3 regions of the Corynebacterium hindlerae genome follow, and region 3 is predicted to be linked to each of the others. Evidence: riboswitches for the same ligand, from Rfam matches in the RefSeq annotation. Region 3 holds a riboswitch; each other region holds the start of a gene.

Region 1 (9,765 bases), 1.2 Mb from region 3:
TGTCATTTCCGACGGGGGCGAGTTCGTGGGACACGCCGTCGATAAGCGCGGCGACCTTGGTGGCGCCGATCTGACGGGTCCGAACTACGCCGTCGTGACGCCCGTACTGGGAGTGCGGGTCGTGATGCCGGCAATGCAACAGGCGGTCTAGGTCAGTCATATCAGCTCCTGTACTCAGTTACTTCGCGCCAGGCGAGGGCCTCGCGCCGCTCTTCCGGGACCTCAGGCAGCACAAAAATGTGCGCGACGTCGTCCCACGGGCGCAGTTCCACATAATTGTCGGAACCCCACGTGTAGCTGGCGCCGGTCACCAGATCATGCACCGGGAAGGTGCCGGTGACACCGAGTTTAGTCAGATCAAGACGCACCGTGGCCCCTTGAGCATTGAAAGAATCAAGGTTCACAACCACGAGGATGCAGTTGCCCGTCAAGGCGTCCACCTTGGAGTAGGCAAGGATCTGATCGTTGTCAGTGTCGTGGAAGTGAATGTTACGCAACTGCTGCAGCGCAGGCTGCTCCCGGCGGATCCGGTTGAGCAGCGTAATGAAGCTCTCCAGGGAGTTCTCGCCGTACACGCGGGGGCGCAGCTCGTATTTTTCCGAATCGAGGTACTCCTCGGATCCTTCCTTCACCGGGACACTCTCGAACAGCTCGTAGCCGGAGTACACGCCCCACAGCGGGGACATGGTGGCTGCCAGCACGGCGCGGATCGCGAACATACCTGGACCACCCTTCTGCAGGGATTCATGCAGAATGTCCGGGGTGTTTACGAACAGGTTCGGGCGGGAGATGTCCGCCATGTTCGCGATCTCAGTGGCGAACTCCGTCAGCTCCCTCTTGGAGGTCTGCCAGGTGAAGTAAGTGTAAGACTGGGAGAAACCAGCCTTGGCCAGGCCGTACAGCCGTGGCCGTCGGGTGAAGGCCTCTGCCAAGAAAATCACCTCTGGGTGATCGACGTGAACGGTATCGATCAGCCACTCCCAGAAGTTCGCTGGCTTGGTGTGCGGGTTGTCCACTCGGAACGTGGTCACGCCCCGGTTGACCCAGAACAGCACCACCCGCAGAATTTCCTCATAAATGCCCTTTTGGTCATTGTCGAAGTTCAGCGGGTAAATGTCCTGGTACTTTTTTGGTGGGTTCTCGGCGTAGGCGATGGTGCCGTCGGGAAGCACCGTGAACCACTCTGGGTGCTCCGCCGCCCACGGGTGGTCGGGCGCGCACTGCAACGCCAGGTCCAGCGCGATTTCGATGTCCAGCTCGCGGGCGCGAGCGATCAGCGCGTCAAAGTCCTCGAGGGTGCCGAGCTTCGGGTGGACGGCGTCATGGCCGCCATCCTTGGAGCCAATGGCCCACGGGGATCCGACGTCCGTGGCCGATGGGGTCAGGGTGTTGTTGCGGCCCTTGCGGTTGATCTCGCCGATCGGGTGGATAGGTGGGAAGTAGACGGTGTCAAAGCCCATTCGCTTCACGCGATCCAGCTCGGCAGCGGCGGTGGCGAAGGTGCCGTGCACTGGGTTGCCATCCGCATCCCAGCCGCCGGTGGAACGAGGGAAGAATTCATACCACGAGCTCACGAGCGCTTTCCGACGCTCCACCCGCACAGTACTCGTCTGGCCACGGGTCAGCAGATCCCGCAGTGGGTGCATGCTCAGGATGCTGGAAACTTCCTTGGTGAAGGCCGGTGCTACGCGGGCGCGCAGATCGCCGGTGGACCGCAACGAATCGGAGACGTCTTGCAGCGTGTCGCGGTGCTCCTTCGGGGCGCCGGCGGCCACCCGCTCGAAGAGCTGGGCGCCGATCTCAATGTCATTAGTCAGTTCGGCCTCGCCCTGGCCGGCCTCGATCTTGGCGGTGACATTGTGCTTCCAGGTGGCGATCGGATCGCTCCACACATCGACGCGGATGGTCCAATCGCCCGGAACATCGGGAACGAAAATCCCATGCACCTGGTCAGGGTCCTCGCCGCGGGACATGATGGTACGCATCGTCTTTGCAGCAACAGCGGAATTCTCTGGCCCCTTGACGTTGAGAGTTGCGGAGATCACGTCGTGACCCTCGCGCCACGCCAGTGCGAACACTGGGATCACTTCGCCAACTACCGCTTTGGAAGGGGCCCCGCCGGCCACGTTAGGGCGTACGTCGTCGATGCCGAGTCGTCCGGTCATCACAAATCCTTTCGCGCTTGTACAGTACTCAGTCCAGAGTAGGTGAGCAGTGTCGATCGCACACGGCAACCCAGTTGTGATCCATGATGGTGGGGTGAGCGAATACAACCCAGATTTGATCATTGACTTTGCCGACGTCACCTTTGTGCGGAATAACCGCACGTTGCTGGGGCCACTGTCCTGGCAGGTTGAGCTTGACGAGCGGTGGGTGATCATTGGTCCAAACGGTGCGGGCAAGACCACCCTCATGCGCTTAGCGGGCGCCGAAGAATACCCGTCCGGGGGTAGCGCCCACATCATGGGGGAGCGCGTCGGCAAGACCGACATGCGCGACCTGCGCACCATGATCGGTGTCTCCTCCGCTGCGCTCGGCAGCCGCATCCCCAAGGACGAGACGGTAGAGGACTTGGTGGTGTCCGCCGCCTACGCCATCCTGGGGCGCTGGCGCGAAGAATACGACCAGATGGACTTCGATCAAGCCATGGACATCCTGGAGCGCGTCGGTGCGATGCACCTAACCAAACGAACCTGGGGCACGCTTTCGGAAGGCGAACGCAAACGCGTGCTGATCGCCCGCGCGCTCATGACCAACCCGGAGCTGCTGCTTCTCGACGAACCGGGTGCCGGACTCGACTTGGGCGGTAGGGAAGACCTGGTGGGGTATCTCGGGGAACTTGCCCTGGACGCGGATGCGCCCGCCATTGTCATGATCACCCACCACGTGGAAGAAATCCCATTCGGATTCACGCACGCGATGCTGCTGGACGAGGGGAAGATCGTCGCTCAAGGACTCATTGATGATGTGTTGACGAGCGAAAACCTGACCACGACTTTCCACCAGCAGATTCAGGTGGATCGCATCGACGGCCGATACTTTGCCCGCCGAATCCGTGGGCGGGGTCGCCACCGGGCGGGCTAGAATCGCTAGCTATGGAAGGAATCCGTGGCGCCAAGCTCGCAGCAACAGTGCTCCTCGTCCGCGACAGCGCACTCGGCATGGAAGTGTACGTGCAGGAGCGCGTCGCTGAGATGCCCACGTTCCCCAACACCACCGTTTTCCCCGGTGGTGTGCTCGATGAACGAGACCTCGGTGACGGCGATGGGGTGGAGGCGCAGCGGTGGAGCACACTGCTGCAGATCGAGCCAGCCATCGCGCACGGCCTGGTGATGGCTGCCGTCCGGGAAGTATTCGAGGAAACCGGAATCCTCCTAGCCCGGCACCGCACCGGCGAGCTGGTCTCTGACGCCGTGCAGTACCACTACGCCCGCCCGCTGCTGGAAAATCACGAACTGGCTTTCACCGATTTCCTCCACGACAACGATCTGACTGTGGCCACAGACCTGCTGTATCCCTTCGCTCGTTGGGTGGGGCCGGGGCCAGTGGCACCGAAATTTGATGCCTTCTCTTTCGTGGCCCAAGCACCGCTCGGGCAAATGCCAGACGGCGCCACCCGGGAAGCTGCCTCCACCGGCTGGTTCCTGCCCTCCGTGATCTTGGGTGGTTGGAAAACTGGGCTGCTGCGCCTGGTCATTCCAACCTGGGCGCAGCTGACCGCCCTCACTGAATTCCACACCGTGGCGGATTTGGAAGCCTCCCTCATCAACGTGGATATGACCCCGATCATCGGAGACCCCGACGACCCGTTCTTCGATGAATTCTTTCTCTACGGAGACCTGCCGGAGCGATTTTGATCAACCTCGACGAAGCCCGCTACCTCACCTCACGCACCATCGACCCCTGCCCGGAAACCGACCCATTCAAGCGGGCCACGCTGCTTAAGAAAGAACACGGCGAGTTCTCCCGCGCCGTCGCCGAGCTCCTTGATGCCCGCGCAGGCGGGAAACTTCCGACCCACTGGTACGCCGACAGTGACAGCGCCCAGCAAGCCACCCCACTGCCCGTGGCCCAGGTGAGATTCGACCGAATCCGTGAGGTGCTCGGCAGCCCCCGCGTCCACGACGTCACCTGCTCCATCGGCACCGAAGGCTCCGCGGCGGCCGGACTCGAGTACTTCGGCTCCGACCTGTCGCTGCCACGCCTGATCATGGCTAAAGCCAACGTAACCGGCCACTTTTTCCAGGCCGACGCTCTGCGCCCGGCCATGACCGCCGATGTGGTCATCGCCGATCCCGCCCGGCGGGCTGGCGGCCGACGCATCACCGCGCCGCAGGACCTGATCCCGCCCCTGCCTGACCTGCTGGCGACCATTTCCGGCGAGGCAGCCATCAAGTGCGCTCCCGGTATCGATTACACCTCCTGGGAGGGGCTGGTCTCCGTGGTCAGCGTCGACGGCGGGGTCAAGGAAGCCTGCCTTTACACTCCGGGGCTGGCTGGCGGGATCACCCGGGAGGCCGTGGTGATTCGGGGCAGGGGCGTCGATAAGCTCAGCGATGCCCTCCCGTCCGCCGACGAACTCGCCGCTCCGCACGGCACCTACCTTATTGACCCCGACGGCGCGATCGTGCGCGCCGGGCTCGTGCGCCAGTTCGCGGTGCGCGAGGGACTGTGGATGCTGGACGAGCGCATCGCATACCTCACCGGCGACCGGATTCCGGACGGCTACACCGGGTTCCCGATCCTGGAACAGGTGCCGCTGAAGAAGTTGAAGGGTGCTCTCGCGTCGTTTCAGCCGGGCTCGCTGGAGATTTTGGTGCGTGGGGTGGACATTGATCCGGATGCGCTGCGCAAGAAATTGCGGCCGCGTGGGGAGCGTCCGATGGCCGTCGTGGTGACGCGGATCGGGTCCCAGGGGGTGGCGTTCATCTGTGGGGCGCGCGGGGTAGGATCGTAAAAAACGAAACGGAGGAACGATGCCCGCTATTGTGGTCCTGGTAAAGAATGTGCCGGACACCTGGTCAACAAAGACACTGAATGAGGACTTCACCCTCCACCGCGAGGGCGTCGATGAGGTTATCGACGAAATCAACGAATACGCCGTGGAGCAGGCACTACGCATCCGCGAAGCGAACCCCGGACACGAGGTAATCGCACTATCCGCTGGCCCATTCCGGGCGCAGGAGGCGCTGCGGAAGGCGCTCGCGATGGGGGCGGACAAGGCCGTGCTGCTTTCCGACGCCGCCCTTGCCGGATCCGACGTGCTCGGCACGGCGTGGGCCCTGACCAGCGCGATCAATACTCTGGGTGATGTCCAGCTGATCGTCGCCGGGAACGCCTCGTCCGACGGCGCGATGGGGGCGCTGCCGGGAATCCTCGCGGAGTACCGTCAGATTCCATCGCTCACGAACCTGTCCTCCGTTGCCGTAGCCGACGGCGTGGTCTCGGGAGTCAAGGAAGCCCCAGAAGGCTCCTACCAGCTGCAGGCGTCGTTGCCGGCGCTGATCTCTGTGACAGAAAAGACGGACAAGCCGCGGTTCCCTAATTTCAAGGGCATCATGGCTGCAAAGAAAGCCGACATTGCCGTGCTCACCCTGGCGGAAGTGGGGGTCGACCCTTCGCAAGTGGGACTGGCCAACGCCGCAACGGCTGTCACCGCAGCTGAGCCACGCCCGGAGCGCGACGGTGGGGAAATGGTGTACACCGACGGCGCAGAGCGCATCTACCAGTTCATTCAGGAGGCCATCAAGTGACGTACGTACTCGCAGCAGGGTCCCACACCCTGGAACTGATCGCGGCTGCCCAGGTGCTGGGCGATGTCACCGTCGTGTCCTTTGACGAGGAACAGTACCCCGCCAACATTGTCCGCTGCTCCGCCGAGGGGCGCGTAGTGATGCCGGCGGTGGATGCGCTGTCCATGCTCGCGGCCCAGAACCCGCAGCCGATTGTGCTGCTCGCGGACTCCGTGGGCAACGAGATCGCCGGTCGTCTCGCTGCCCGTCTCGCCTCCGGCGTGCTCACCAACGTGGTGGGCATCAACGCGGACCGTACCGCGCAACTGTCCATCTTCGGCGACACCATCTCCGGCACCGCAGCGGTGGGTGGCACCAGCCCGATCTACACCATCCGCCCCGGCTCTGTCACCCCGGTACACCCCGGTTCCGGTGCGGTGACCACCATGGAACTCCCAGCAGCTGGCGTTATGGATGCTCAAGTAACTGGCTTCACCCCGGCTGTTGAGGGGGAGCGCCCTGAACTGGCGACCGCTAAGGTCGTGGTGTCTGGTGGGCGCGGCGTCGGCGAGAGTGGCTTCGCAGAGTACGTTGAGCCGCTTGCCGACGCCCTGGGCGGCGCCGTGGGTGCCACCCGCGACGCGGTCGACGACGGCCAGTACCCAGCTCAGTACCAGGTGGGACAAACCGGTGTGACGGTGTCGCCAGATCTATACATCGCGCTCGGTATCTCGGGAGCCATCCAGCACACCTCGGGTATGCAGACCTCGAAGAAGATCATCGCTGTGAACAACGACGAGGACGCCCCGATCTTTAAGATCGCCGACCTCGGTGTCGTCGGCGACGTGGAAGACATCATCCCTGAGCTGCTGAAGAAGTTCTAGTGTATTTCGATCACGCTGCTACCACACCGATCCGCCAGGTAGCGCGAGATGCCTGGCTAGCGGCCTCCGAGTTTCTCAACCCCGCCGGCCAGTACGCGGCGGGGAGGGCGGCGAACCGGGCGTTATCCGAGGCCCGGGAAGCGGTGGCCTCCCTGCTGGACTGCGAGCCGATCGAAGTCATTTTCACCGGTTCCGGTACTGAGGCCGACAACCTGGCCATTCAGGGCCTGTTTCGGCAGTCGGAGCTTAGCCGCGTGGTCTCCACCGAGATCGAACACCCGGCGGTGCTGGAAACCGTGGCGGCCCTTGGCGCGGACGTTGCGATGCTGCCACTTACCGACGGACGGGTGTCCTCCTTCGAGCCATTGGCCGAGCCTGCGGCCCTGGCCACCTGCATGTGGGCGAACAACGAAACGGGCATCCTCCAGCCGGTCCATGAGCTGGTTGAGGCAGCGGGGCAGACCCCGGTACATGTGGACGCGGTGCAGGCAGTGGGGCACATCCCTGTGTCCTTTGCTTCGCTCGGCGCCACCACACTGGCTGCCTCTGCGCACAAGTTCGGCGGGCCGAGGGGCGTCGGGATCCTGCTGGCGCGCCGCTCCGGGCTGGCACCCACCCTGTACGGTGGCGGCCAGCAGCGAGGGATCCGCCCCGGCACCATCGACGTGGCGGGAGCCGTGGCAACGGCAGCGGCTTTGCGCGAGGCAGTGGCGGAGATCGACACAGAACAGGCACGGCTGTCCGAGCTGCGTGATCGGCTCCGCGCAGGCATCGAGCTTATCGACGGCGCAGTCATCCATTCAACGGGCGACCTCCTACCGGGACACCTGCACGTTTCTTTCCCAGGGGCCGAAGGCGACAGCCTGATCATGCTTTTAGACATGCTCGGAGTGGCGGCGTCCACGGGATCGGCGTGTGCGAGTGGCGTGAACCGCGCGAGCCACGTCCTGCTCGCCATGGGGGTGCCTGAGGAGGTGGCGCGGGGCGCCTTGCGGCTGACCCTCGGTCGGACAACCACGTCGGATGAAGTCGAGTTTTTACTAGCCCACTTGGGGGGAATAGCCCGTCAAGCCCGAGAAGCGGGAATGGCAATCTGATAATCTGAATCCGCTGCAATGTACGGGAATGCCGGTGAGAATCCGGCAGCGGTCCTCGTCACTGTATTGCTTCTTAGGACAGGTGGCTTTCACCTGTCGGCGCTGCGCGTGTTCACTTCCTGTTGGCATCACGGGTGGGAAGGACGTGCGCGAGGTTTTCAGCGTGGAAGCTAAGCCAGGAGACCGATTGCAGTGGCCTACTCATACAGGTTCGCGAGATGGACGGACCTAAAGTTGGAAAGAAGATTGTCATGCATATTGCCGAGGGATTTCTCCCCGTCGAGCATTGCGTAGCCTGGGGTGCGGCTGCCACCCCCTTTGTTGTTTATGGTGCTTACGCAGTCAACAAACAGATCAAGGAACGTCCAGAAACCGGCATGCTGTTGGGTGCTGCCGGTGCTTTTACCTTCGTGCTGAGCGCGTTGAAGATCCCGTCCGTGACCGGTTCTTCCTCCCACCCCACCGGCACTGGCCTCGGAGCGGTGTTGTTCAAACCACCGGTGATGGCGTTCATCGGTACCATTGTCCTGCTGTTCCAAGCAATTTTGCTGGCGCACGGTGGCCTCACCACCCTGGGGGCAAACGTGTTCTCCATGGCGATCGTGGGCCCGTGGGTAGCGTACGCGGTGTGGAAGCTCCTGGGATCCAAGTCCCCTGAGCTGGCCATGTTCTCCGCTGCATTCCTCGGCAACTTCGCCACCTACTGCGTTACCGCGCTGCAGTTGGCGGCAGCACACCATGCTGCTGGTTTCGCTAACGCCGCCGGAACCTTCCTGGCGCTGTACGCCCCAACTCAGGTGCCACTGTCCATCGTGGAAGGCATCGTGTCCGTGCTGATCTTCCGCAGCCTGCGTCAGATCGCGAAGAAGGAACTGACCGTTCTGGGCATCCCTGTGGCTGCCCCGAAGCGAGAGATGGTGGCAGCCTAAAATGAAGAACCTAGTTTTGGTCATCGTGGCCGGCGTTCTGATCATGTTCCCGATGTTCTTCAATTTCGGTGACCCGGACGCTGAAGAACAATTCGTGGGCACCGACGCGGGTGCGGAAACCTTGGTGGAAGAGGCTAACCCTGATTATGAACCATGGTTCGAATCTGTTGCTGGTGAACTGCCAGGAGAAGTGGAGTCCGGCCGGTTCGCGCTGCAAGCTGGTCTTGGTGCTGGCCTGCTCGGTTATGTCCTCGGTGTGTTCCGTGGCCGTACCCAGCGTGCTGAGGAATCTGCTGCTGTCTAAATGAATGCCCTGGAACTAGCCGCTGCTAGGAGCCGCTGGGCGCACGTGAATGTGGGCGAAAAAAGCCTGCTCATCGTACTGCTGTTTATTGCGATCTCGGTTTCCGGTATCAAACTCGCAGTGATCGCCGCTATCACCTTGGTGATGGCGGTCGCTGCTGGGATCAACTGGAAACTGTACCTGGGTCTGGTCGGGGCCCCGGCGACGTTCATCGCGCTGGGCCTCGGCCCGCTCATTTTCTCCATTACCTCCGGCGGGTTGATCATGGTCCCAGGAGGGGTGGCGCACGCCGGTGAGGTGTTGGCTAGGTCCGTGGTGGGCATGGGAATCACCATGTTGTTTGCGCTGACCACCCCGATGTCCGAGATCCTCATGTTCGCGCGTCGTCGGCACCTTCCGGAGTCGCTCGTGCACGTCACGGGCCTGATATACCGCCTGGTGGGTGCCCTGGTGGTGACGGCGAAGACGATGTGGGAGGCCCAGGCCGCCCGGCTCGGGCATAGCAGTACCCGCCGGTGGGTGGGTTCGGTTGCGGGCCAAGCAGCGTCGCTATTTGTGCTGTCCTTTGCCAGGGCTCGGGCGCTGCAAGAAGGATTGGAACTGCGGGCGGATCCCACCGCGATGAAAGTGCGTACTGTGGCGCGCCCCGTGAACTGGCTCCGTGCCTGCGGCGCCGTGATTGTGATGAGTTTATTATGTCTGTTCTAGAGACCCGTGACCTGACTTTTTCCCACGATCAGCCTGTGCTGAACGGGGTCGACCTAGCCGTGGCAGCGGGGGAACGCCTCGCGATCCTCGGTGCGAATGGCTCCGGGAAGT
Region 2 (9,765 bases), 920 kb from region 3:
GGGGTGGCAGGCGGCCGTCACCACGTCCCCACAGATCGTGGTCGCTCAGGCCGAATATAACCTCTTGGACCGCTCGGCGGAACAGGAATTGCTGCCCGCCGCGGAGTTTTTGGGGCTCGGATTCATAGCAAGTTCCTCCCTCGCGCACGGGATCCTGACAGGCAAATACCGCGACGGCGCCCAGCCGACGGACGCCGCGGTGTTTGGTCGGCTCGATCCGCACAGCAGTCGCGTGGTGGAAGCGTTGGGTACCGCCGCGACGGGGCTCGGCATCTCTCCGGTCACCGCGGCACTGGCCTGGTCGCAGGGGCGACCGGGGGTATCGTCCACCCTGGTAGGTGTGAGCGACGCTGCGCAGTTGCCAGATGTCCTGCGTGCAGCCTCGGTGGTCCTGCCGGCGGCGATCGTCGAGGCGCTAGATGAGGTTTCGGCTCGGTAACCCTCTGGTAACCTTGTTAGGCGTGAAGAAATCCCAGCGTAGCTCCCTCATCGCCGCCGTCGCGGTGGTTTCCACCTTGTTGACCTCGTGCACCCCACCAGGCGTGGAAGATCCACAGAAACAAGCCCAGGAGCAAGCCGCCAATAATCAAACGGTGTCCGGCGCCCTGGGAGGTGCTACCCCGGCGCAGTCGCCCGCATCGGAGCACCCCGCAGGTGAAGTGCTGCGTCTGGAGGCCCCCTTTGATAAAGCCACCGACATCGAACTATCCGGTGACATCTTCCTCGTGCGTGCCGCGGAGAAAATCGCTATCGGCACGATCGACCAGCTGCGGACCAACTCTTACAAGGAGATGGACATCATCAAGGCCTGCGGCGACGTTTCCGTTACCGGGGATACCTTCGTGCTGCCGTGCCCGAAGCCCGTGGACGGCGCGGGCGGTGGAACCATCTACCTCATCGATGCGAAGAACCCATCTTTTAAAGACACCCGCCGGGCGGACATGGAGTTCACCTCCGCAGCGCTGACCACCACCGGTGAGGTGATCGGCGGTAGTTCGAACCAACCGGATGTTGTGGTGTTTAGTGGATCGGGCTCCAAGAAAATCTCGACCTCCCGCAAGGCGGACGAGATGGTCTCCAGCGCAGTGTCTGGCACCCGTGACGGTGTGGTGTTCATCGAACGGGAAAAGACCGTTATCCAGGGCGTGGACTTTAGCAATAATCGTCCGGGTGGTGCGCTGCGCATGGGAGTGGGTGTCGGCTCCATCGCCGCAGGCGAAGAAGGCCTGTTCCTAGCCTCGGATACCTTGGGCCACCAATTGGGCGTCTACACCGACGACGACATCTTGATGCTGCACCAGACCGTCAGCACCGACCCCTCGCCGTGGGCCGTGGCGTGGGACGCCAAGCGCAAGCTCGCCTGGGTATCTTCGAATGCGACCAACAAGATTCAAGCCTTTAAGATCTCCTCTGGCGTCCCTGAACTCCAGGGCGCTGTGGACTCCGTGGCCAATGTTCGTAGCATGACCATTGACACGGACGGCAACATCTACGCACTTTCCGATTCCGGCGCTGGGCTGCAGTACATCCCGGCCACCGACGTGGACAAGCAACTCTAAGGACTGTTTTCGATGACCGCTCACCCGCTGCGTACCGCCGGCTACAACTTCGCACTGAAACAGATGTTCCGCCTGCGCCCCGAACGCATTCACATCCTCATGGCGCAGGCACTCGGGCTGTTGCACAAAGCCACCCCGGTTAATCGCGCGCTGAACAAAGTGCTGCCAGTCCATGACCCGATCCTGGCGCAGACCGTGTTCGGGGTGGAGTTTCCTCGTCCACTGGGGTTGGCAGCTGGATTCGATAAGAATGCCACCTGCGCCGACGCCTGGGCGCCCCTGGGGTTCGGTTACGCCGAACTCGGGACCGTGACGGCACAGGCCCAGCCGGGCAACCCGACTCCTCGCCTGTTCCGCTTGCCTGCGGACAAGGCGATTTTGAACCGGATGGGTTTTAACAACCGTGGCGCCGCTTTTGCTGCAGAGCAGCTGCGGCAGCGGTCGTCGAAGGACGTCATCGGTATCAATATCGGCAAGACTAAGGTTGTGCCCGCTGAGGAAGCGGTGGCGGACTATTGCGCTTCCGCGTCCCTGCTGGGTGACCTTGCGGATTTCTTGGTGGTCAACGTCTCCTCCCCAAACACCCCGGGGCTAAGGGACCTGCAAGCGGTGGAATCTTTGCGACCGATCTTGACCGCGGTGCTGGAATCCACCACGTCTCCTGTGCTGGTGAAGATCGCGCCGGACCTGTCCGACGAGGACGTGGACGCCGTCGCTGACCTCGCGGTGGAGTTGGGGCTTGCTGGCATCGTGGCCACTAACACCACTATTTCCCGGGACGGATTAACGACGCCAGCTGCTGAGGTAACGGCAATGGGCGCCGGCGGTATCTCCGGAGCCCCAGTCGCAGCACGATCCCTGGAGGTGCTGCAACGGTTGTACGCGCGGGTGGGATCTCAGCTGGTGCTGATCTCGGTTGGTGGCATCACCACCCCGGAGGAGGCTTGGAAACGCATCGCCTCCGGTGCAACGCTGCTGCAGGGCTACACCCCGTTCATCTACGGTGGTCCGGATTGGATCCGCGACATCCACCTGGGAATCGCAGCGAGGCTGCGGGAACACGGGTTCAGTAATATCTCCGAGGCCGTGGGCTGTCAGAAGTTCTAGCTACGTGGGATAGCTGCTCGGCGTAGGACCAGGCTACACAGCAGGGCTGCGATGGCGTAGGCAGGCAACCACCACTGCTCCATCACATATAGCGGCTCATTTGGAATGAACCGGCCACCCACGACGAGCAATAGCGCCACAGCAAGCGCGAACACGCTCCATACGGAGCGTGGCTGTCCGGGAGCCGCCATGCCAAAGCCTCCGACGAGTGCCCCGGCCACCACGATGAGAAGAAAACGCGGTGTGACCTGGAATGGCACCAGGAAACCCTCCGTGACCACAGCCACGAAGGTGAAGATCGCTAAGACGATGGCGATGGCGACGAAAGCTCCGCCGAAGCGGATGGCGACGGGAAGATCACTCATAGCGGGTGATCTTAGTGGTTTTCGTGCCAGCCCCACGTAATAGCGCGCCCGAGGGTGTGGAAGTACAGATTGAAGCCCAGCACCGTGGGGGTAGCATCCTCAGGGATGTCGAGCTTCTCCACATCCAGGGCGTGGACAGCAAACAGGTAGCGGTGCGGCGCGTGGCCTGCTGGTGGCTGGGGACCGTAGTAGCCGCGCTTACCGGAATCACCCTTGAGGGTGACGACGCCTTCGATTCCACCCAGGGTTTCATCGCCAGCACCTGAGGGAACCTCGGTGACGGTGGCGGGGATGTTGAATACTGCCCAGTGCCAGAAACCAGAAGCAGTCGGCGCGTCTGGGTCGAAGCAGGTGATGGCGAGAGATTTGGTGCCTTCAGGCAGATCAGACCACTGCAGCTGAGGCGAGACATCGTTGCCGCCGAGCTGCTCAGGTTTGAAGGTGCCCCCGTCAACGAAGTCGGAGGAGCTCAAGGGGAAGCTGGGTTTATCCCCTAGAGGTGCGTAAGGATCAGGGCCGGGAAAACGAGAATCAATGTAGGAAGTCATACTTCCCTTATACCTAAGATTCCCACTTCTCATACAGCTGTGCGTATTTTCCACCCAGCGCGAGCAAGCTGTCGTGGGTGCCGTCCTCGATGATCCGGCCCTGCTCCATCACAATGATCCGATCCGCAACTCGGGCTTGATCCAGCCGGTGCGCCACCACGAGTGAGGTGCGACCGCGCGCCACCTTCGTGGCTGCCTGTTCCAAAGCTCGGGCGTTGTCACTGCCGGCTTCGGCGGTGGCCTCATCCATAATGAGCACTGGTGGGTCGAGCAAGATCATGCGCGCCAGCGAAATCTGCTGCTGTACCTCGGGAGAGAGTTCTTCAGCTCCGGCACCGACCTTGGTATCGAGCCCTGCCGGGAGCCAGCGGTGCCAATGTGTGGTTCCTGGAATCAGACCCACTTTTTCCAAGGCCTCGAGCAGTTGGGAATCGGAGGCACTTGGGGCGGCGAGGCGGAGGTCGTCGGCAAGCGTGCCGGCGAACAGGTGCACTTCCTGGCTGATGAGGGCCACGTGGCGGGCGGTCCAGTTGTCGGGGACGCTGGCCGTATCGACGCCGCCGACCAGGATCTGGCCGGTTGTTGGCCGTTGCAATCCGGCGATCAGCCCCGCAAGCGTGGATTTCCCGGCACCGGAAGCACCGACGAGTGCGGTGGTGGTGCCGCCGCGGAACGTGATGGTGATGTCGGACAGAACGGGCGCGCCACCGGGATAGCAAAATTCGAGGTCTCGGATCTCGACATCAGGGCAGGCGTCGATCGGTGCGGGGTCACTGGCTTCAGAGGTGGTGCGCAGCTGAGCCAGGGCTACCGCGCGCCCCAGGCAGGTCAAGGCGTTTTGGATCTCGCCGGAGAAATACATCACGTTGAACAGGTGCACTTCCATGCGGGAGATCAACAGCATCGCGGTGGTTGCCTCCCCGATGGTCAAGGCTTCGCGGTGGACCAGGAGCGTGGACAGCAGGAGGCCGCTGAGCACGAGCAGCGCGTAGGCAGCTGTTCCGTGCATCGTCAGCCTATTGAACAGGGGTTCGCGGGCGGCCGTGGTATTCACCGCATTCCACGAGGAACGCTGCAAGCGGTTGTGCGCCCACTCCTCTAGCCCCAGGGCCCGCAGCGTCGGCAGGCCACGGATGGTGTCCAGCAGCTGGTTGTTGCGCGTTGCGTCGGCGTCGGCGACCTTGTTTGAGGCAGCTGGAAGCAGCGCGATGTTACGTACCGCGACGGGATACAGCAGCAGGCCCACACCAACAAACGCGATGCAGTAGCTCCAATGTACGAACGCGAGGGAAACGAAAGTGAAGGGGAACATCAGCGCGGTGATGACCACCCGCGAGCCAATGGCGTTGACCATGCGGATTGCGGTATCAATGTCCTTGGTCAGCCGTGAAATCACGTTGCCGGTACCCAGCTCCATGATGGTAGGAATGGGTGCCCGCAGCGTCGCTGACATAGCAGAAATGCGCAGGTCAACGCTGAGTCGTCGGGCGCGAGAGAGCATTACCCACTGGGCGAGCGCGCGGCCAGCAGCTTCCAGCGTCAGCCCGAGCGCAATGAGCGCCATGAGCCACACGTATGCGTTCGTCCCGGTCCCGATGAGGGGTAAGGAGCGGCCGGTGATGGCGTCGACAAGCTTGCCGATCGCCACGGAGGTGCCCATCATGGCGGTGAGCGTCACGGCGAACACGACTGTGGCCAGCAGCCACCAGGAGCGCCTCGGGCGGGACGGGAGGCTGCCGAGATAACGGCCGCACTCGCTTAACGACGCCGGATGCTGGAAATCTGCCATCTATCGCTCCCCTTTCTTCACGATCCGATCGGCCACGCTCACCCAACCGCGGGACGTGGTCAAAACAATGGTGAGTTTTCCTTCCCGCAGCTGTTTCGTGGCGCAGGCGACGTTGTCCAACGTGACGGCGTCCAGGCCGGTTGTTGGGTCATCGAGGACGAGCACGTCGGGGTCGAGCGCCAGGACGCGTGCGAGAGCTACTCGTTGGCGCTGGCCGCCAGACAGGTTCAGTCCGGCCTCGCCAATCGCAGCTTCCGGCAGCTCACCATTCGGGCTGAATCCACCGAGGCGTCGGATGATGTCCTCGCAGGCCGCGGCCTCGAGTGCTTCCTTGACCTTGGTGGCAGAGCCGGTCGGATCAATGTTGTCCGCGAGCGTGCCCTCGAAGATGTTTGCGCTGTGTGGCACTTGGATGGCGGCCATGGTGGCGAGCTCGCTCCGTGCCGCGTCGCGGGCCGCTGGAGTGTCCGTTAGCCACACTTCGAGACCGGTGCGTGTCGGAGTGATGAGGTCGCCATGCTGCGCGGTGATGGCAGTGGTCTCGGCCAGCTCCAGCACCCGGCCTGAGCTAGCGACGGCGCGTGCCCAGTAGTCGGTGAGGAACCCCAATGCAAAACCCATTACCGTTAGCGCTGGGGGTGCTACCAGCGTCACCGTGAAGAACTCACCGGGAGTGATGCTTCCTCGCACTGCGAACCAGCCCGCGCATCCCAACACTGCGATGTTCGCTAGCAACGGGATGAGCTGGCGGAGGAAGTTGGTGAGCGCGAAGATCCGGGCGTCGTCGAGCATCAGGCTGAGCGCGTCCGTTGCTTTCTGGGTGAATTTTTCCTCGGCTCGTTCCACCGCGCCCAACCCCTTTAGCACCCGGGAACCCTGGGCGTAATCCGTCGCCAGCGAAATTGACGCAGCCTCGGCGGCGCGACGAGACCGCGAAATCTTCGCGATCGCTTTACCTGTGAAGTAGCTTGCAACCGCAGTGCCGACACCGCCGAGGAACATCAGCGATGCGAGCTGCCATGAAAACTGCGCGACGATGATAATGGTCGACGCTAGATAGCCCACCATCACTAGCGGGAAGTTGAGGATCTGCTTAACATCCCCCACCTGTTGGGCATCCTCGTCAACGGTGTTAAGGATCTCGCCCGGAGTTTTAGTACTGTGTCCCCTCACGAGTCGCTGCACCAGCTCCAACCGCATGTCGTGCGCCACCCGGCTGATGGAAAGCGTGGTGAGCGAATCACCTGTTGCGTCGACGAAGAACATGATCGTCATCGTGAGCACGATTGCCGTGACGGAAGAAACTAGCAGCGTGATGTCTGCAAAGGGTACCACCTTGTCCACGGCGAAACCCACGATCCGAGAAATCAGTGCGGACATCATCGATGACGAGAACCACGCGATGGCCAGGGCAATAACGGCCCGGCGGTGGCTCCCGAGAGCCGTTAACGCAACCTGAAAACCACGCTGTTGGCCAGACAGAATGGGAGCAGCTTCCGGTGGGTGCTCCGGAACAAACCACGCCCATGACCGCATACGTGGCGGCACTTTCGACGGATGGGTGAACATGACAGACAAACCTACCACAAAGTGCAATTAACCTGCTGATTTGTTAATTCAAGTCTAGTCGGGCTATTGTTTACGAGTGCCCAGCCGAGAGGCTGACAAACACCCAGCCCGGGTGGCGGAATGGCAGACGCGCTAGCTTGAGGTGCTAGTGTCCTACTAATGGACGTGGGGGTTCAAGTCCCCCCTCGGGCACAGTTTTTAAAACCCCAGTTCTTTGGAACTGGGGTTTTTGCGTTAAGTAGCGAAATGTGTGCCCGGGCGGCGCTTTTGTGTTGTCACTTCACCCGTCATGGCCCCGAAGTTTCTTGCTAAAACCCGGGAAGCATTCCCCGGATCTTGGGCCGAAATCAGTGAAATAGCAGGTGTGAAGCCTGAAAAATCGCCAAAACCCGGGGAACGCTTCCCGGGTTTTGTGGGGGTGATCGATCTTGCGTTGGAGATGGCATTCCCGGTTTTCCGGCATAACAAGGCGCACTCTGATAGTTGGCTCTGAATGTGGGTCCCGTTGTGTGTAGATCTGCAAACCAAGCACCCCACATTTGACAGACTAAGCTGTCTAGTGTTCTAATTTGCTTCACCAGTGTTTTGCAACACAATGCGCCACATCACCCCTGTTAGGGAACGTGTGGAGATTGTGCGGTAAAAAGCAGGGGAATCCGGTGAGAATCCGGAGCTGTCCCGCAACGGTATGCATCGAAAAACTCTGTGGTTGTCTCCCAGACTCTTCGTGTTAAGTCCGATTACCTGCCGCTGGGTTATTTGTCCGACAAATTCGACTGACGAGGATCAAGAGAATTATGACCTTCCACGCGACCATTGCTGGTGTGCCACGAATTGGCCCTAATCGTGAATTGAAAAAAGCCCTTGAAGGCTACTGGAACAAGAAAATCTCTGGCGATGAACTAGCCGAGGTGGCGACGCAACTCACAGACACCTACACGGCTGACTTACTTGCTGCGGGAATCGAGGCGGTTCCTTTTGCAGGTAAATCGTTCTATGACGCGATACTTGACACCACGGCGCTACTTGGAGTCCTCCCCCACCGCGTATCCACTATTGCGGATTACGAAGGAGACGCGCTGCCTAGTTTTATCGATCGTTACTTTGCCACAGCACGGGGATCGGTAGATTTTCCGGCGTCGGCATTAACTAAGTGGTTCGATACTAACTACCACTACATTGTGCCCGAGCTGTCTGCTGATACTGTCTTTTCGCTAGACGATGATGCGTTTTTGGCCGATCTCCGGCATCAAATCGACAAGTTCGGCGTTGCAGTCCGACCTGTGATTATCGGTCCTTTAACCTATCTCAATCTTGCCCGTACCACCGATGGATCTGATCCGCTTGATCATCTGGAGGAGCTGTTCGCTATCTACCGTGAGCTCCTCAAGCGTATTGGCGGTAGTGGTGTCGAATGGGTGCAGATTGATGAGCCAGCTTTGGTCACTGATCTTCCGGCAGCGGTGCTTAGCCGGGTGCGAGCAGGCTATGAAACTCTCGGGGGTAGCCTGCCCGCAGTGAAGATCCTGGTTCAAACCTATTTTGAAGACGGTGATCAGGCTGTGGAGACACTCAGCGGAACCGGGGTCACCGCAATCGGTGTTGATCTTGTTGCCGGCTCGGCGGAGCTGCCGCATTGGACTGGTGAGGAACTCCTGGTTGCCGGTGTGGTGGACGGCCGCAATGTGTGGCGTACTAATCTTGATGAGGCACTTGACACTCTGAAACAACTGGCTGCACGAGGCCCAGTCGCGGTGTCCACCAGCGCCTCCCTCCTCCATGTCCCTTATAGCCTTGATAAAGAGGATCTTGGGCAGATCCAAGATTGGCTAGCCTTTGGTAAAGAAAAGGTGGCCGAAGTGGCTGCACTTGCAGCAGCGTTGCAGGGCGAAGATGTCTCGGAGTTTTTTGCAGCGGCGCGAACGGCATTGCAGGATCGCGCGCAGTCGGAGTTGACGCATGATGCTCAGGTTCGGGAACGAATTGCAGCAGTAACGGATGCTGATCGGCAACGAGCATCGCGGGAGGAGCGTCGGCAAACGCAGCTCGCAACTCTCGACTTGCCACCGCTTCCGACGACGACTATCGGCTCTTTCCCACAAACGCAGGAGATTAGGCGTGCCCGGGCGCAGTGGCGTGTCGCAGAACTTACCGACGCCGAGTACCAGCAAGCCATGGTCGACGAAATTTCCACCGTGATTGAGGCTCAGAGCAAACTGGGGCTGGATGTCCTAGTTCATGGCGAGCCAGAGCGAAACGACATGGTGCAGTATTTTAGTGAGCAACTGCAGGGGTATATTGCGACTAGCCACGGCTGGGTGCAAAGCTACGGTTCCCGATGCGTACGTCCTCCGATCATCTCCGGCGATGTACGACGCACCGAACCAATGACTGTTCAGTGGTACAATGTGGCCCAAAGCCTCACAGACAAGCCAGTGAAAGGCATGCTCACCGGCCCGGTCACCATGCTGGCGTGGAGCTTTGTGCGGGACGACCAACCGCTTGGTGATACCGCTGATCAGGTAGCGCTTGCCCTACGCGATGAAATAGCTGATCTCATTGCAGCGGGTGCAGTAATCATCCAGGTCGATGAACCGGCTATTCGAGAATTACTGCCACTACGCAAAGAAAAGCAGGCTGCATACCTTAAGTGGGCCGTGGGAAGTTTCCGTCTGGCTACGGGTGATGCACCGAGCAATATTCAAATACACACCCACATGTGCTACTCCGAGTTCAATGAACTCATTGATACAGTTAGCGACCTCGACGCAGACGTTACCAGTATCGAAGCTGCCCGTAACGGTATGCAAGTGCTGAAAGCCCTCAAG
Region 3 (9,765 bases):
CGGCGCGGCGACGTCGGTAAGCAAAAAATGCGCCATTCCACACCAACGCCAACAGCGCGAGACCAGCGGTAAACAGCGCCACCGACTTCGCGTTAAACGTAATGGTGGTGAGGCCAAACGCCCACGCCGCCAGACCATAAATGCCGAAGGTCGCTGGGAGTGACGCCGCAACAGCCCACTGGCCACGCGCACCCGATAGCCACGCAACAATCAAGCCTGGAACGGTGAACACCGCAACTGCTATCGCTGCTGCGCTGACCATACCCATTAACCCACCTTCACATTTTGCGCCGTATTAACCTCAGTAATCTTAGGCCATGTCGGGGGTAATCCCCGGCAAGGGCGCGCTGTCACAGGTCACGGAAGAGTCCGCAGCCCGCGTGTCGCCTCCGCCCGCGCCTGCAAATCACTATCCGCCGGGTAGTCCACCCCCACCAACGACAACCCATGCGCCGGCGCCACTGGCACTTCGGAACAACGCTTGTCCATCGTGAGCAGCCCCGCGACAAACCCAGTATCGCGGCGTCCCTCGCCCACTGTCAGACACGTCCCCACCAGCGATCGCACCATCGACCAGCAGAACGCGTCAGCACTCACATGGGCTTCGTACAACAGTGGCTCCTCCGCAGTGGACACATCATGCCACTGGAATACTTCCAAGTCCCGCACCGTCGTCGCATTTGGCTTCGCTTTGCACAGTGCCGCAAAATCATGCAACCCCACCAGAACATCAGCTGCTGCCTGCATCTTCGCCAGATCCACCGGCTTTGGCCAATGCGCCGTGTCACGAGCCCTGGTCGGCAACGCCCCAGCGGGATCAGCGCTCACCCGATACACGTAGTGACGGCGCAGCGCCGAAAACCTGGCATCGAATTCCTCTGGGACAACACCACACCTCTGAACGCGAATGTCATCCGGCAGCAAGCGCGCCAACCGACGAACAAGTCGCGACGGATCACCATCGATCGTGCGCTGCGCCAACGCCTGCTTACCGACGCTAAAGTGCGCTACCTGTCCCCGAGCGTGCACCCCAGCATCCGTGCGCCCAGCCACAGTCAGCTGAATCGGCTCCCGCAGCACCATCGTCAGCGTGTCCTCCAGCACCTGCTGCACGGTGCGTAACTCCGGCTCGCCCTCCTTCGGAACCTGTCGAGCCCACCCGTGGAAATCGGTGCCATCATAGGCAAGGTCGAGGCGAAGTTTCACTGAATCTGAGCTGTCCATGATGAAGCTATCTTACTGGTCTTGAAGCAACTGCAGGAAACGCTGCTGCCGCTCCTGAGGCGAAATCTTGCTACACCACGAACAATACTTCCCATCCTTCGCCGCATACCAATGGCAACACGATGTCCGCTCAAACTGGAGCTGGGTTTTCTCCCCCAGTGTCACGAGCCGATAGCTCCCACCCCTTTCCAACTTCGGGTGTGCAGCCGCCACCTGCTCCGCAAGCGCCCGCACCCGAGCCAGCTCCGCAGAATTATGTGCCTGCAACGAAAGTTTACGAAACGCCCCCGCAAACCCCGCTGCCATATTCCCCCACAAATTTGGCATCCCAGGGCCACTCACCTTCGAAATCACTTGTGCCAACGGCTCAAGATGCTGCCCGACCGTCATATCAACGACAGCTTTCGGATCCGCGACCGGCCGCACGTCTAGGTTCTTCAGAATCAACGTATCGGGACTCCCCTCCCGAAACCGCATCGCACAGTTAGGCATGGATACATCCAGCACGCTGTCATGCAACACCAACGCCGCCACAGCTGCACCGCAAACCCGGTGGCAATAACGCTGGAAAACCAATGAACCAGCGAAACGATTTGGCTCAAGTCCTCGCACGGCAGCATGAGCGCCCACCATTGTTGCAGCATCGGGCAATGTGGGATCACACAGCCTGCTCGCCACAAAATCCTCTTGTCGAAAAGGCTCCACCCGGACGCTAAACGCACCGCCTAGCCGATTGATGTCAGCAATCACTGTTAGATTCCTTCACTGTTCGTTGCTCGCCTCCCCTGCAATCCCCGGGAAGCATTTCCCGGATCTCGGCAACTTTCCAGGCTTCACTTTTGCTAATTTGGCATTTCTAGCCCGAAACCCGAGGTTCACTTCCCGGGTTTTACAGAAAACCCCACCCACACACAACAAAAAGCCGCCCCGCCGATGGGTATCAGCGACCATTGTTAGCTTCCTTCTCGTTTCGGCAGTACCGCACGCCATGGTCGCCCGAAATGACTCACATCTGCGACATCCCCGAATAGTGCCCTCACCACATCAGCCGTTAGCACATCAGCTACATCACCGGAGTGTTGTATCGTCCCATCAGCTACCACGGCGAGCCGGTCACAATAAGTGCCCGCCAGGTTCATGTCATGCAACACCACAGCAATAGCTTTTCCACAGTCATGAGCAAGATGACGGAGCAGATGCATAATCTCTACTTGATAGTGCAAATCTAAATTGTTTACTGGCTCATCTAGTAATATGCACTCAGTGTCACGCACCAGGGCACGCCCGATGAGTACACGCTGAATTTGGCCACCAGATAACTCCCTCACTTTCCGAAACAGCAGGTCAGAAAGATCAAGCTGATGTGCTACACCAAGCACTGCCTGCTTAATGTCGTACCGAGCTTCCTTTTCGTCCGCACCTAAAGCCAGCGCGGTGTAAACCGTCAGTTCGTTCCCCGAAGTTTCAGCTTGTTGCGGGACATATCCGATGTGCGTTGCTCGAACCCGAGGTTTTAGCTTCAATACATCTATTTCCCCGATCGACACTGCACCCGATGCTGGACGCAAAATACCGCACACTGCTTTTAACAGCGTCGATTTTCCCGCACCATTTGGCCCGATAATGCCCGTTACCTGACCGGAAGGAACTGTAAGCGTCGCATCACGCAAGACCAGCACCCCTTTTCGGCTATGCCTTACTGCAAGTCCTTTTACTGCTAATCCCGTGATCGTCATCGCAGTTCCTTGCGATTTTCTCGTAAAATGAGCCAAAGAAACATGGGAACACCGACGAGCGAAACCATGATTCCTACCGGAATAATTACAGGGCTGACAACGGTTCTGCCTGCCAGGTCTGCCAGAAGCAGGAGAAGCCCACCGATCAATGCTGTCAAAGGCATACGAACCCGCTCGTCATGTCCGATAATCATAGATGCCAAATGAGGTGCGACCAACCCGACAAACCCAATAACCCCAGTCACGCTGATAATTGATGCAGAGATAACGGTAACCCAGATCCCAGACTCTACCCGGATCCGGCGCACTGGCGTTCCTAACGCTAACGCTGCTTCGTCTCCGAGCGCTAATCGGGCTAATTTCCCGCCATTGATCAGCACATACGCTAAACCGATAGTGACGATAACTGTCAAGTAACCGATGTGTTGCCAAGTAGCTCGCCCTAAATCACCAAAAGCCCAATACAGGATGGGACCGAGCTTCTGTTCGTTGGCCACATACTGAAGTCCGGAGGTTAGTGCGGAAAACAGGTAGCTAAGTGCGATACCTGCCAGGATCAACGCAGCCGCACCCCGATGCGCACCAGCAGAGATACTGACTACCACTATCGAACACGCGGCCGCCGCAACAAAGGCGCACAACGTGATAGCTACTCCTTGGGACCCTGCGATAGTCAAGCCAAAGAAAATGGCCATCCCGGCACCGAAGGCTGCAGCGTTTGATATTCCAGTGGTAAACGGACTTGCCATCGGATTTCGGGTGATGATCTGCATCACGGCGCCACACAGCGCGAGTCCAGCCCCTGCGATGATTGCAATGATGGCCCGAGGGAGTCGAATTCCTGAAAAAATGACCCATTCGCCGTAATCCAAAGTGCGCGCAGGCAACCACCCAGGAGGAAGTAGGGTGGCCAAGAGCTCAATAGAATTGAACCCCGCTACGCCATTAGTTACCGATATCCAGGAAACCGCGAGCATCGCGATAGTGAAGAAAACCAAGATACCACTGGATTTCAGTGCTCTTCGCCGTAGCTCGCGGTTAACTGATGAATTCGCCCGTTGTGCCATTACTAGTGGTGGGCGTGGTATGTGTGTCCGTCTACCGGCTTCGCGTTTTGTAGTTCCAGCCAGCGGTTGAAAAAGTCATCTGGATTCACATCAGCCATTTGCTCTGGGTATAGCCATTTTGCCACGTATACAGTGCCAATAGCCTTGCCGAGGCCACCCCCTAGGAAACCAGTCATAAAGTACAACTGATCATTAGCCACAGCGTTGAGGTTGTTCCAACCAGGTCGGGCCATCATTTCCTCGGCGATGCTTGGGAACTCAGTATCAGCCGGCGGCGTGTACACACCGGTGTTCTTCAGTGCACCACCGGAAGTTACTTTTAGGATCAGGTCGGGGTTGGTCTGCAGGATATACTCTGGATCTACTGTATCGCCCGTAGCTGGCTGATCTGCGAAAATGTTGACGCCACCAGCATTAACGATCATGTTATGCCACCCGTCGTTGGATGTACCCGGGAATGCCGTGGTGAACGGGTCACCGTATTCCCAATACACGGTTTTCCTTTCAGGTGCTTTTTCTACTCTTTCCTTCACCAAAGCGAGAGTTTCTTCATAAAACTTGATCAGTTCTTCTGCTGCAGGTTTGTCGTTAAACAGCTGCCCCAAGATATCGATTTGCTTGTCCAAAGCTTTGTTATCCCACCCGGTGACAACAACGACCTTAATTCCAGCTGGCTCAAGTTGCTCTGCATAACTTTCGTAGTCAGCATTTTTGGGCAGCACTAGTGCATCCGGGTGCAAGGAAATGATTTTCTCGATATTGAGGTTGCTCTGCCCCTTACCAATAACGTTGTCCGGATCGAACTGCGACCAATACGCGCGGTCCTGCGCGGTATTGGTGTCCACAGATACAACCTTCTCAATGTGTCCCATCGCACGAATCAACTCACTGTTGTAGCGGTTCGCAACAACAATCTCGTCAACGGGTTCGTCAAAGGTAATTGTGCGGCCAGCGTCATCTGTAACCTGCACCTGCTTATCGACGCCTTGAGGTGTCGAAACAGTTGGCGCAGAGCATGCAGAAATAGCCAGTATCAAACTAGCAAGAACACCGATAATCCGGTGCGGAGAATTTTTCACTTGTGTGACTCCTCGGTCCAAACTATCAAGCAGCGCCTATAGACGTCTGCCGCTGGCAGGTACTCGGACTCAAGGCACATAATTGAGTGATCAACGCCTCTAGTTATGTTCCTTTTACCGTTGCGGGACAGTTCTGGATTTGCACCAGATTCCCCTCTTCATGCCTCATACGGAAATCAACCCCCGTTAAGGACCAGCGCTTTCACCATACCGGATAAAAGAGAGGCTTTTGAACGAGAGGCACCAATTAATCTTTTAGCCTCACAGACCTCCCCTACAATCCCCGGGAAGCATTTCCCGGATCTCGGCAACTTTCCAGGCTTCACTTTTGCTAATTTGGCATTTCTAGCCCGAAACCCGAGGTTCACTTCCCGGGTTTTACAGAAAACCCCACCCACACACAACAAAAAGCCGCCCCGACGTTCATGACGGGACGGCTTTTCAGGAGCTGAGAATTACTTCTCGGACTTCTCCTCGGCTTCGGCCTCTACTGCCTCAGCTTCAGCAGCTGCGTCAGTAGCGGTGTCTGCCTCGACCTCTGGAGCGTCCTCTACAGGAGCTTCTTCAGCCTTCTTGGAAGCAGCTGCGCGGGCTGCGCGGGTAGCTTCAGCGGAAACGGTCTCTTCGAGGACCAGGGAGATCTGGGCCATAGGAGCGTTGTCGCCCTTACGGTTCTCCAGCTTGATGATGCGGGTGTAGCCACCAGCACGGTTCTCGAACTTAGGAGCCAGCTCGTTGAACAGGTAAGCAACAACTTCCTTGTTCGTGATGAGCTTAGCTACGTTGCGTCGGTCAGCAATGGTGCCGGCCTTAGCTTTGGTGATGATCTTCTCTACGTATGGACGCAGAACCTTTGCTTTGGCATCGGTGGTCTTGATTGCGCCGTGCTCGATCAGCTGAGCAGCCAGGTTAGACAGGATCTTACGCTGGTTGTTAGCCGAACCGCCGAGACGGGCGCCCTTCTTAGGGGTAGGCATTGTTGTACTCCTCGTGTACAGGTTTATGAGCGCAGGCTCCCGGATGGCGGAAGCCTTAGGGCGTTTTACTCAGAATCTTCCGGGTCAAAGTCGATGAACTCGCCGGTTTCGGCGTCGTAGCCTTCGATCTGGGTTGGGTCGAAGTCTTCCGGAGCGTCCTTCAGGGTCAGACCCAAGCCGGCGAGCTTGATCTTGACCTCGTTGATGGACTTCTGGCCAAAGTTGCGGATATCCAGCAGGTCTGATTCGGTGCACTCAGCGAGCTCACCGACGGTGTGGATTTCCTGACGCTTCAGGCAGTTGTAGGAGCGAACGGAGAAGTTCAGATCCTCAATAGCCATGCCGTAGGCTGCGATGTGCTCAGTCTCCTGTGGAGATGGGCCAATCTCGATACCTTCGGCTGCGGTGTTCAGCTCGCGTGCGAGGCCGAACAGTTCAACCAGGGTCTTGCCTGCGGAAGCAAGGGCATCACGTGCGGAGATGGAGTTCTTCGTCTCGACATCGATGATCAGCTTGTCAAAGTCGGTGCGCTGCTCAACACGAGTAGCTTCCACCTTGTAGCTGACCTTGAGCACTGGGGAGTAGATCTGGTCAACAGGAATGCGACCGATCTCGCCACCGCCAGCGTTGAGGGTTGCTGGGACGTAGCCGCGGCCACGCTCAACAACCAGTTCGATGTCCAGGCGTCCCTGCTCGTTGAGGGTAGCGATGTGCAGATCCGGGTTGTGGATCTCCACACCCGCTGGAGGCTGAATGTCACCTGCGGTGACGACGCCTTCGCCAGACTTGCTCAGGTACATGACCACTGGCTCGTCAGAGTCAGAGGACAGCACAATGCCCTTGATGTTCAGGATGATGTCGGAAACATCTTCCTTCACGCCACCGATGGTGGTGAACTCGTGGAGCACACCGTCGATCTTGACGCTGGTCACTGCTGCACCAGGGATGGAAGACAGCAGGGTACGACGCAGCGAGTTACCGAGGGTGTAGCCGAAACCTGGCTCCAGTGGTTCGATGATGAAGCGAGAGCGTGCTTCGTCAACGTATTCCTCGGTGAGCGTTGGACGCTGTGAAATGAGCATGAACTTCTCCTTATGTGACGCCCGCTATTTGACGCCAGTAGGCAGTTATGGACTGTGGTGCTTGCCGCCACCAGGTTGGTGGCGAAAAGCGAAAGATTACTTGGAGTAGAACTCGACGATGAGCTGTTCCTGGATTGGAACGTCGATCTGAGCGCGCTCTGGCAGCTGGTGCACGAGAATGCGCAGGGTGGATGGAACGACCTGCAGCCATGCTGGGACGACTGCGTCGACGAGGTTATCCTGAGCCTCTTCGAACCAGATCATCTTGCGGGACTTCTCACGAACATCGATGATGTCGTACTGAGAAACCTGGAAAGAAGGAACGTTGACCTTCTTGCCGTTCACGGTGAAGTGACCGTGGGAGACAAGCTGGCGTGCCTGACGACGGGTGCGTGCAAGGCCTGCACGGTAAACAACGTTGTCCAGACGACCCTCGAGCAGGATCATCAGGTTGTCGCCGGTCTTGCCTGGGCGACGGTTTGCTTCAGCGTAGTAGCGACGGAACTGCTTCTCCATGACGCCGTAGGTGAAGCGAGCCTTCTGCTTCTCCTGCAGCTGGAGGAGGTACTCAGACTCCTTGATGCGAGCGCGGCCAGCCTGTCCCGGAGGGTATGGGCGACGCTCGAATGCCATGTCTCCGCCGACGAGGTCGACACGGAGGCGGCGGGATTTACGGGTTACAGGGCCGGTATAACGAGCCATAGTTTGTTACTCTTCCTTTCCCTGATTAAACGCGACGGCGCTTAGGCGGACGGCAGCCATTGTGTGGCTGTGGGGTGACGTCGGTGATGGAACCAACCTCAAGACCCGCGGTGGACAGGGAACGGATTGCAGTCTCACGACCAGAGCCTGGGCCCTTGACGTAGACGTCGACCTTCTTCATGCCGTGCTCCATTGCCTTGCGAGCAGCGTTCTCGGCAGCCAGCTGAGCAGCGAACGGAGTGGACTTACGGGAGCCCTTGAATCCGACGTGGCCAGAGGAAGCCCAGGAGATAACAGCACCGGATGGGTCCGTGATGGACACGATGGTGTTGTTGAAGGTGGACTTGATGTATGCGGCGCCCTGCGCCACATTCTTCTTTACGACGCGACGGCCAGTGCGGCGCGCGCCAGTGCGTGCTTTAGGAGGCATTTCTTACTTCTTCTTTCCTGCGATCGTCTTCTTAGGACCCTTACGCGTACGAGCGTTGGTCTTGGTGCGCTGACCACGAACTGGGAGGCCACGACGGTGACGCAGACCCTGGTAGGAGCCGATCTCGATCTTGCGACGGATGTCGGCTGCAACCTGACGGCGGAGGTCACCCTCTACCTTCCAGGTGGCTTCGATAACGTCACGCAGAGCAGCGATCTGCTCGTCGGTGAGGTTGTCGGTGCGCAGGTCAGGAGAGATGCCAGTCTCTTCGAGCAGCTTGGCAGCACGGGCTGGGCCGATGCCGTAGATGTAGGTAAGTGCGACTTCCATGCGCTTGTTGCGTGGAAGGTCAACACCAGCTAGACGTGCCATAGTGGTACGTGCCTTTCCGGTTGTTGCGGTGGTTTTCTCCACATTCATCCCTGTCTCATAGCACTTCACCCGGGCGGATGAGCCGGGAAGTGGGCTACGCAATCACAGGGCTCCAGCCACCGTAGCCGGAGGTAAAAGAAGTGTTTGTCTGCTGCGCTTATCGACGCACCAGAGCTGCAAAACACCTGGAATGTGAAGGCGAATAACTTTGTTTACTTGTAGCGGTAGACGATGCGACCGCGGGTCAGGTCGTATGGAGACAGTTCCACTACGACGCGATCCTCTGGAAGGATACGAATGTAGTGCTGACGCATCTTGCCCGAGATGTGGGCAAGTACCTTGTGACCGTTGTCTAGTTCGACACGGAACATTGCATTTGGCAAAGGCTCGATGATCTTGCCTTCAACCTCAATAGCGCCTTCTTTAGCCATATCCTCCGCTTTCCCTGGCACTTCCAAGTACAAAATGCCTGGTAGATGTCACTTTCCCTTGGGTGGGAAGGTGGGTGAACGCACGTGTACGTACACCAACGAACAAGGATACCGGCTGGTTACCATAAAAAGCAAGACCGCATCCTAAAATAGGGTGCGGTCTTAGGGCGTGTCGGAAACTGAATAGTTAGTAGACGTAAACCATGTCGCCGACCTGAAGGTCATTGAAGAACACTGCCGAGTCCTCGTAGCGTAGGTGGACGCAGCCGTGGGAGAGCCAGTCGATGCGTCCCGCATGGAATGCGACACCGTCGTTAGTGAAGTACACCGCGTTTGGCATCGGCGCATTGTCAAAGATGTAGGAAATTTCATCCTTAACTTTACGGGTGACATGGAAGTTACCTGACGGAGTCTCCCAACCTGGCGCACCGTGCGACACAGGTACCGGCCCGTATGTAACTTCCCCACCGTGCTGCAGCCAAGCCCGGTTGCCAGCCTTGTCCAGGCACACCCGTGCCTGTGGCGGGCAAGATCCGCGGTCAATGTTCGCCTCTGGTGCAGGGGCTGGCGCAGGGGCGGGTGCCGGTGCGGGTGCTGGCATCTTCGATTCCAGCAGCCCCGGGAACATCACGCGGAGGTTGTCGTCGGCAGCCTTGCGGAGTGCG

Evidence for each region. A riboswitch is a leader RNA that binds a small molecule or an ion and turns the genes downstream of it on or off. The one in region 3 is predicted to bind cobalamin.
Region 1: linked by a shared signal. The riboswitch ahead of HW450_RS12395 (energy-coupling factor ABC transporter permease) and the one ahead of HW450_RS05155 (ABC transporter substrate-binding protein) in region 3 are both predicted to bind cobalamin.
Region 2: linked by a shared signal. The riboswitch ahead of metE (5-methyltetrahydropteroyltriglutamate--homocysteine S-methyltransferase) and the one ahead of HW450_RS05155 (ABC transporter substrate-binding protein) in region 3 are both predicted to bind cobalamin.

The regions. Positions count from the first base shown of each region.
Region 1 is NZ_CP059833.1:2,567,379-2,577,143, forward strand. Features, by position in the region: gene glgB (1,4-alpha-glucan branching protein GlgB) at 1-160, opposite strand, end outside; gene HW450_RS12360 (alpha-1,4-glucan--maltose-1-phosphate maltosyltransferase) at 162-2,165, opposite strand; gene HW450_RS12365 (ABC transporter ATP-binding protein) at 2,215-3,084, shown strand; gene HW450_RS12370 (NUDIX hydrolase) at 3,096-3,857, shown strand; gene HW450_RS12375 (THUMP-like domain-containing protein) at 3,851-4,957, shown strand; gene HW450_RS12380 (electron transfer flavoprotein subunit beta/FixA family protein) at 4,977-5,753, shown strand; gene HW450_RS12385 (electron transfer flavoprotein subunit alpha/FixB family protein) at 5,750-6,616, shown strand; gene HW450_RS12390 (cysteine desulfurase family protein) at 6,616-7,713, shown strand; cobalamin riboswitch at 7,713-7,919, shown strand; gene HW450_RS12395 (energy-coupling factor ABC transporter permease) at 7,965-8,642, shown strand; gene HW450_RS12400 (energy-coupling factor ABC transporter substrate-binding protein) at 8,644-8,946, shown strand; gene HW450_RS12405 (CbiQ family ECF transporter T component) at 8,947-9,654, shown strand; gene HW450_RS12410 (energy-coupling factor ABC transporter ATP-binding protein) at 9,642-9,765, shown strand, end outside.
Region 2 is NZ_CP059833.1:141,631-151,395, forward strand. Features, by position in the region: gene HW450_RS00675 (aldo/keto reductase) at 1-439, shown strand, start outside; gene HW450_RS00680 (NHL repeat-containing protein) at 462-1,559, shown strand; gene HW450_RS00685 (quinone-dependent dihydroorotate dehydrogenase) at 1,572-2,666, shown strand; gene HW450_RS00690 (hypothetical protein) at 2,663-3,031, opposite strand; gene HW450_RS00695 (YbhB/YbcL family Raf kinase inhibitor-like protein) at 3,043-3,579, opposite strand; gene HW450_RS00700 (ABC transporter ATP-binding protein) at 3,593-5,368, opposite strand; gene HW450_RS00705 (ABC transporter transmembrane domain-containing protein) at 5,369-6,937, opposite strand; tRNA gene HW450_RS00710 (tRNA-Leu) at 7,044-7,129, shown strand; cobalamin riboswitch at 7,558-7,703, shown strand; gene metE (5-methyltetrahydropteroyltriglutamate--homocysteine S-methyltransferase) at 7,735-9,765, shown strand, end outside.
Region 3 is NZ_CP059833.1:1,064,544-1,074,308, forward strand. Features, by position in the region: gene HW450_RS05130 (DUF6541 family protein) at 1-262, opposite strand, end outside; gene truA (tRNA pseudouridine(38-40) synthase TruA) at 358-1,224, opposite strand; gene HW450_RS05140 (ferric iron reductase) at 1,237-1,974, opposite strand; gene HW450_RS05145 (ABC transporter ATP-binding protein) at 2,178-2,960, opposite strand; gene HW450_RS05150 (FecCD family ABC transporter permease) at 2,957-3,958, opposite strand; gene HW450_RS05155 (ABC transporter substrate-binding protein) at 4,030-5,106, opposite strand; cobalamin riboswitch at 5,144-5,306, opposite strand; gene rplQ (50S ribosomal protein L17) at 5,562-6,083, opposite strand; gene HW450_RS05165 (DNA-directed RNA polymerase subunit alpha) at 6,149-7,165, opposite strand; gene rpsD (30S ribosomal protein S4) at 7,262-7,867, opposite strand; gene rpsK (30S ribosomal protein S11) at 7,893-8,297, opposite strand; gene rpsM (30S ribosomal protein S13) at 8,301-8,669, opposite strand; gene infA (translation initiation factor IF-1) at 8,882-9,100, opposite strand; gene HW450_RS05190 (L,D-transpeptidase) at 9,288-9,765, opposite strand, start outside.